DNA from 3 places in the Serratia entomophila genome. Region 2 is predicted to be linked to each of the others. Evidence: predicted binding sites of a transcription regulator. Region 2 holds the regulator's gene; each other region holds the start of a gene.

Region 1 (2,270 bases), 130 kb from region 2:
GTTAACGCCAACCTGGAAAAGCTCACCAGCGAAACGCTGGCCGGCTTCGACGCCCGGGCATTCATGCTGGAGCTGTATCGCCGCCTGCCGTTCGGCAATGCGGCCTATAAACGGTTGGCGCAACTGCTGAGCAACCCCGGCGACGGCGCGATAGTGCAGCACTGCGCGGTGGGTAAGGACCGCACCGGGATCGGTTCGGCGCTGGTGCTGTTCGCGCTGGGCGCCGACGAAGCCACGGTGACCGAAGATTACCTGCTGACCGAAACCACCCTGGCCGGCTTCCGCGAGCAAATGCTGGATCAGCTGTCGATTCGCCTGAATGCCAAGGCGCTGGAGCAGTTCGCCTACGTGCTCAGCGCGCGCGAAGAGTTCCTGATGACCGCCCTGAGCTGCATCCGCGCTCAATACGGCTCGACCGACCGCTGGCTGGAGGCGGAGTACGGCCTGGGCGCGGCCCAGCGCGAAACGCTGCAGGCGTTTTATCTCGAGTAACCGCCGCATGTTTAGCCGGGGTTTAACCCGCCCCGGTCAGCATTGTGCCTAACCTTGGCGGTGAACATCGCGAATCAGGAGCCCGATATTGAGCCTCAATGACGTTATCCACTGGGTCAGCGACGTCGTGCAACAGCACGAGGGCTGGGCCATCCCCATCATATTTTTCCTGGCGTTCGGCGAGTCGCTGGCGTTTTTATCGCTGCTGCTGCCGGCCACGGTGATCCTGCTGGCGTTGGGCGCGCTGATTGGCGAAAGCGGCATCGCTTTCTGGCCGATCTGGGCCGCCGCCGCCGCCGGCGCCTTCTTCGGCGACTGGCTTTCCTACTGGATCGGTTACCACTACCAGGACCGGGTGGCGCATATGTGGCCGCTGTCGCGCAACCCACAGCTGCTGGCGCGCGGCCACGCGTTTTTTGAACGTTGGGGCGTGCTGGGCATTTTCATCGGCCGCTTTTTCGGCCCGCTGCGGGCGGTGGTGCCGCTGGTGGGGGGGATCTGCGGCATGCCGCAGCGCTATTTCCAACTGGCGAACGTCAGCTCGGCGATGATCTGGGCGTTCGGCATTCTGGCGCCTGGCGCATTCGGCATCAAGTGGTTAAGCCAATGGCTGGGCTGACTTTTGCCTGAGTTGCGCGCCGCTGCGCATTATTGTTTGTGAGGTGCAAAATCAGGCTGGACATCCATACAGCATCCCCTTAACGTGACGGGCAACAGGCGCGTGAAACGCCGGAACGGTTAGGGGTAACAGGAGGCAGGGTGGATACCAGTCTGGTTTACGGTATAGGTGGGGTAGTTATCGGCATGCTGCTGGGGTGGCTGATTGCCAGCCTGCGCGCGCAGCAGACCGGTGCGCAGCATGAAACCGAGCTGCGCTTGCTGGAGCAGGCGCTGCAACAGGCGCAGCAGGAGGCGGCTGCCCGGCAGGAAACGCTGCAGCGCCAGGAACAGCAGATGCGCCAGGGCGAGCTGGAGCTGCGCAATTTGCACAGCCAGTTGGCCGCCGCGCACGAAAAGCTGCAGCAGCTGAACCACTGGCGCAACGAGTGCGAGTTGCTCAATCAGGAGCTGCGCGCCCAGCGCGAGGTCAACAGCGCGCAGGAAGCCGAGCTGCGCGAGGTCACCATCCGGCTGGAGGAGACCCGCATGGCGGCGGAAGAGAAACAGCGCCTGCTGATCAACAGCGAACAGCGCCTCACCACTCAGTTCGAGAACCTGGCCAACCGCATATTCGAACACAGCGGGCGCAAGGTGGACGAGCAGAACCAGCAAAGCCTGGATCGCCTGCTGTTGCCGCTGCGCGAACAGCTGGACGGTTTCCGCCGGCAGGTGCAGGACAGCTTTGGCCAGGAAGCGCGCGAACGCCATACGCTGACGCACGAAATACGTAATCTGCAGCAGCTCAATGCGCAGATGGCGCGCGAAGCCATCAACCTGACCAAGGCGCTGAAAGGCGACAACAAAACCCAGGGCAACTGGGGCGAGGTGGTGCTGAGCCGGGTGCTGGAAGCCTCGGGCCTGCGCGAAGGGCACGAGTATGAAACCCAGGTCAACGTGCGGGTGGATCACCAGAGCCGCATGCAGCCAGACGTTATCGTCCGGCTGCCGCAGGGCAAGGACGTCGTGATCGACGCCAAGATGTCCTTGATCGCCTATGAGCGCTATTTCAACGGCGAAGACGAGGCGGAGCGTGAGGCGGCGCTGAACGAGCATATCGCCTCGCTGCGCGGCCATATCCGGCTGCTGGGGCGCAAAGACTACCAGCAGTTGCCCGGCCT
Region 2 (2,270 bases):
GTCGTGGATAAACACGTGGCTCGGCAACACCGTGCCGTCGATCTCCAGCGGGTTGAGGGGGTCGGGCAGATCCTGCGCCAGGCACTGGGTGCGCAGCGTCAGCAAATCCGCCTTGGAATTATAAGGCAAAACATACAAAATCGGCCGTGAGGGATCCAACCCTAACTCCGTCACCGGGTCTGAAGGGATAACCTTACTTCTTACCAACAATTTGAGTGGTAAATTCAATAATTTATAATAAATTTTACGCCAACCTGACATAACAACGTGAAGCCTCTTGTTAGCAATGCGCCGCAAGCATACCAGAAACCGGGTAGCAGATCTGTGGTGTTGGAAAACCGAGAGCCGATAGCGTTGACCGATCCGGGCTCTTTTTATTATGACTTACCTCTGAGAAAGGCACTGAAAACATGGCGAACCAAGCAACCGGCCTGACCCGTATTATTAAAGCCGCCGGCTACTCTTATAAAGGACTTTCTGCCGCCTGGCAGCACGAGGCGGCGTTCCGTCAGGAGCTGGTGGCGACCGTGCTGGCTATCATACTGGCGATTTGGCTGGATGTGGGTGCGATAGCGCGCATTTTATTGATCGGATCCGTAGCGCTGGTGATGATCGTCGAGATCCTGAACAGTGCGATCGAGGCGGTGGTAGACCGCGTCGGCAGCGAATACCATGAGCTGTCCGGCCGCGCCAAGGACATGGGGTCGGCGGCGGTGTCGCTGGCGATCCTGCTGGCGCTGTTCGTCTGGGGCTCGGTGCTGTGGCAGCACTTCGCCTGAGCGGAACGCTAATCCCTGATTTTTATTCATTCTTCGGTTCCCAATCCGAGCTTACCTGTATATACTCACAGCAAGACTGTATAAACAAACAGGGGGGCGGAATGAAAGCACTAACTACCAGACAGCAAGAGGTCTATGATCTGATTCGCGATCATATTTCGCAGACGGGCATGCCGCCGACGCGTGCCGAGATCGCCATGCGTCTGGGGTTCCGCTCGCCAAATGCCGCAGAAGAGCACCTGAAGGCGCTGGCGCGCAAAGGGGTGATCGAGATCGTTTCCGGCGCGTCACGCGGCATTCGCCTGCTGATGGAAGACGAAGAGGGTTTGCCGCTGATCGGCCGCGTGGCCGCCGGCGAACCGCTGCTGGCCCAGCAGCATATCGAAGGCCACTACAAGGTGGATCCTTCCCTGTTCAAACCGAACGCGGACTTCCTGCTGCGGGTCAACGGCATGTCGATGCGCGACATCGGCATTCTCGACGGCGATCTGCTGGCGGTGCACAAGACGCAAGACGTGCGCAACGGCCAGGTGGTGGTGGCGCGCATTGAAGACGAAGTCACGGTCAAACGCCTAAAAAAACACGGCAACGTCGTTGAACTGCTGCCGGAAAACAGCGAATTCCAACCGATCGTGGTCGATCTGCGCCAGCAGAATTTCACCATCGAAGGTTTGGCGGTTGGCGTGATCCGCAACGGCGACTGGATTTAACCGCCGCGCCCGAACGCTTGCGCCCTGATTTAAATCGCCCCAGCCTTGGGGCGATGTCATTTCTGATTCAATGTAATACCCAGGAAATTTCAAGACGTAGCCAACACGGCGGCAACTTGAACAGGAAGGGTATTCACGGGAACATTTCACCATGCGCCTGATTTCCGCCTTCACCAGCGACACCGATAAAGCCCTGTGGCGTCTTGCCCTGCCGATGATTTTTTCCAATATCACCGTGCCGCTGCTCGGGTTGGTGGATACCGCGGTGATCGGCCATCTCGATAGCCCAACCTATCTGGGCGGCGTGGCGATCGGCGCCATGGCCACCAGCTTCCTGTTTATGCTGCTGCTGTTCCTGCGCATGAGCACCACCGGCCTGGCCGCTCAGGCGCTGGGGGCGCAGAACCCGCAGGCGCTGGCGCGCGCCTTTATGCAGCCGCTGCTGTTGGCGGGGCTGGCCGGGTTGGCGATTGTGCTGTTGCGCCAGCCGCTGATTGATTTGGCGCTGGGGATCGTCGGCGGTAACGCCGAAGTCCTGCAGCAGGCGCGGCTGTTTCTCGAGATCCGCTGGCTGAGCGCCCCGGCGGCGTTGGCCAATATGGTGATCCTCGGCTGGCTGCTCGGCGTGCAATACGTGCGCGCGCCGGTGATCCTGCTGATCGTCGGCAACCTGCTGAACATCGCGCTGGATATCTGGCTGGTGATGGGGCTGGGCTGGAACGTACAGGGGGCGGCGACGGCGACCGCTATCGCCGAATACGCCACGCTGCTGCTCGGGCTG
Region 3 (2,270 bases), 1.9 Mb from region 2:
GCGCCCGACAGGCAGACGATCGAGCCTCAGCATCCCTGTGTTAATCCACTTCCCGTTACTGCGCCGCGTTAGCGGTTTATTTCCCGAGTGTCTTAAAGTCCCGAATAAAATGCCGCTCTGATGGCCTGAATGGAACCGGTCAGCAGCAGAATATACAGGTCAAAATGGCAGTTACCGGCGATTTATTCACGCTCTTGCGCCATATGGCAGTATTGCAACTCCCAGGCCAACTTTTTCCAACGGCGAAAAGCGGCGTTTGTTATTGCGGTGTTAACCGATTTTCAGGCGGGCGCGAGCCTGGCGGCGGAGAGCGAAATTCTGGGGAAAGTTAACGCGGACACTTTTTGCACTCTTCCGGTGCCGATGAGCGGGGTTATGGTGCAAACCCTTTCGCCGTTTGCGGCGAGATGACGAGCAGGTTGCCGGGAATGTGTCGAATGCCATTTTGGCAATGGGGATTTTTAGCATTAATCGGCATAAACAAAGCGATATTTTTATGAAAAAATAACTAAAAAAGCCGTTTAGGCGCCAGGAAAAGGCGAAAAGCGTTCTTTCTGCAACTCCCGTCAGGGGCGGGGCGGTGAGAGTTATCCACTATTCCTGTGGATAACCTTGTGCATTAGATTTAGAAAAGCGGCGTAAAGCGAGAGCGGACGCGGGTTCTGTGCGCTTTGTCCGCATTCTCGTCTTTTTATTAAATTCATTAAATATCAATGTTTTATTTAAAATCAAGCCACCAGTGCATTGAGCTGGTTTCTATGTATGATTTTTCGCCGCAGTGCTATCAATAAGTTAATTTGTGGCGTGTTCTGGGGATAAATCTGTTATTGACAATAAAAATGTCATGGCTCTGTCACGCTTAAGGTGCATCTCCGCCCTGCGGCATGCGCTAAAGGCGACGAATCAGCTTGAAGCTGGTTTTATATCCAGTATCATAAGCACTGGCGCAAATCGCCACCGCTTTCCATAATTAGGGGCCATTCGCTGCACATCAGCCGGGTGGCCGCCTGAGCGCGCGCATCTCCACAGGGTAGCCGAGCCAATGAGCAAAATTTTCAAACTGCATTCAGATTTCAAACCGGCCGGCGATCAGCCGGAAGCCATCCGCAAACTGGAAGAGGGGCTGGAAGACGGCCTGGCGCACCAGACGCTGCTGGGGGTGACCGGTTCGGGCAAGACGTTCACCATCGCCAACGTGATAGCCGATCTCAACCGGCCCACGATGGTGCTGGCGCCGAACAAGACCCTGGCGGCGCAGCTGTACGGTGAGATGAAAGAGTTCTTCCCCGAGAATGCGGTGGAGTATTTTGTGTCTTACTACGACTACTACCAGCCGGAAGCCTACGTGCCCAGCTCCGACACCTTCATCGAAAAAGACGCCTCGGTGAACGAACATATCGAGCAGATGCGGCTTTCGGCCACCAAGGCGCTGCTTGAACGCCGCGACGTGGTGGTGGTGGCGTCGGTCTCGGCGATCTACGGCCTGGGCGATCCGGATCTGTACCTGAAGATGATGCTGCACCTGACCAAGGGCATGATCATCGACCAGCGTTCCATTTTGCGCCGCCTGGCGGAGCTGCAGTACAGCCGCAACGATCAGGCGTTCCAGCGCGCCACCTTCCGCGTGCGCGGCGAGGTGATCGACATCTTCCCGGCCGAATCGGACGAGCTGGCGCTGCGCGTCGAGCTGTTCGACGAAGAGGTGGAGCGGCTGTCGCTGTTTGATCCGCTGACCGGGCAGATCGAACAGGTGGTGCCGCGTTTTACCATTTACCCCAAGTCGCACTACGTGACGCCGCGCGAGCGGATCATACAGGCGATGGAAGAGATCAAGGTCGATCTGGCCGACCGCCGCAAAGTGCTGCTGGCCAACAACAAGCTGCTGGAAGAGCAGCGCCTGACCCAGCGCACCCAGTTTGATCTGGAGATGATGAACGAGCTGGGCTACTGCTCGGGCATTGAAAACTATTCACGCTACCTGTCCGGCCGCGGCGAGGGCGAGCCGCCGCCGACGCTGTTTGATTACCTGCCGGCGGACGGCCTGCTGGTGGTCGACGAATCCCACGTCACCATTCCGCAAATCGGCGGCATGTTCAAAGGCGACCGTTCGCGCAAAGAAACCCTGGTGGAGTACGGTTTCCGCCTGCCTTCGGCGCTGGATAACCGCCCGCTGCGCTTTGAAGAGTTCGAAGCGCTGGCGCCGCAGAGCATCTACGTCTCCGCCACGCCGGGCAAATACGAGCTGGAGAAATCCGGCGGCGATCTGATCG

The links. Region 2 encodes LexA, which represses DNA repair genes until DNA is damaged. Its sites were predicted from a motif close to TNCTGTATGTACATACAGNA; they were not measured.
Region 1: rmuC (DNA recombination protein RmuC) is a predicted target of LexA. The motif match lies at 1,166-1,185, and genes of this name have one in related genera.
Region 3: uvrB (excinuclease ABC subunit UvrB) is a predicted target of LexA. The motif match lies at 913-932, and genes of this name have one in related genera.

Annotation. Positions count from the first base shown of each region.
Region 1 is NZ_CP082787.1:4,613,487-4,615,756, reverse strand. Features, by position in the region: gene KHA73_RS22125 (tyrosine-protein phosphatase) at 1-492, shown strand, start outside; gene KHA73_RS22120 (DedA family protein) at 581-1,111, shown strand; gene rmuC (DNA recombination protein RmuC) at 1,252-2,270, shown strand, end outside.
Region 2 is NZ_CP082787.1:4,487,965-4,490,234, reverse strand. Features, by position in the region: gene plsB (glycerol-3-phosphate 1-O-acyltransferase PlsB) at 1-261, opposite strand, end outside; gene KHA73_RS21580 (diacylglycerol kinase) at 411-779, shown strand; gene lexA (transcriptional repressor LexA) at 881-1,489, shown strand; gene dinF (MATE family efflux transporter DinF) at 1,641-2,270, shown strand, end outside.
Region 3 is NZ_CP082787.1:1,379,562-1,381,831, forward strand. Features, by position in the region: gene uvrB (excinuclease ABC subunit UvrB) at 1,043-2,270, shown strand, end outside.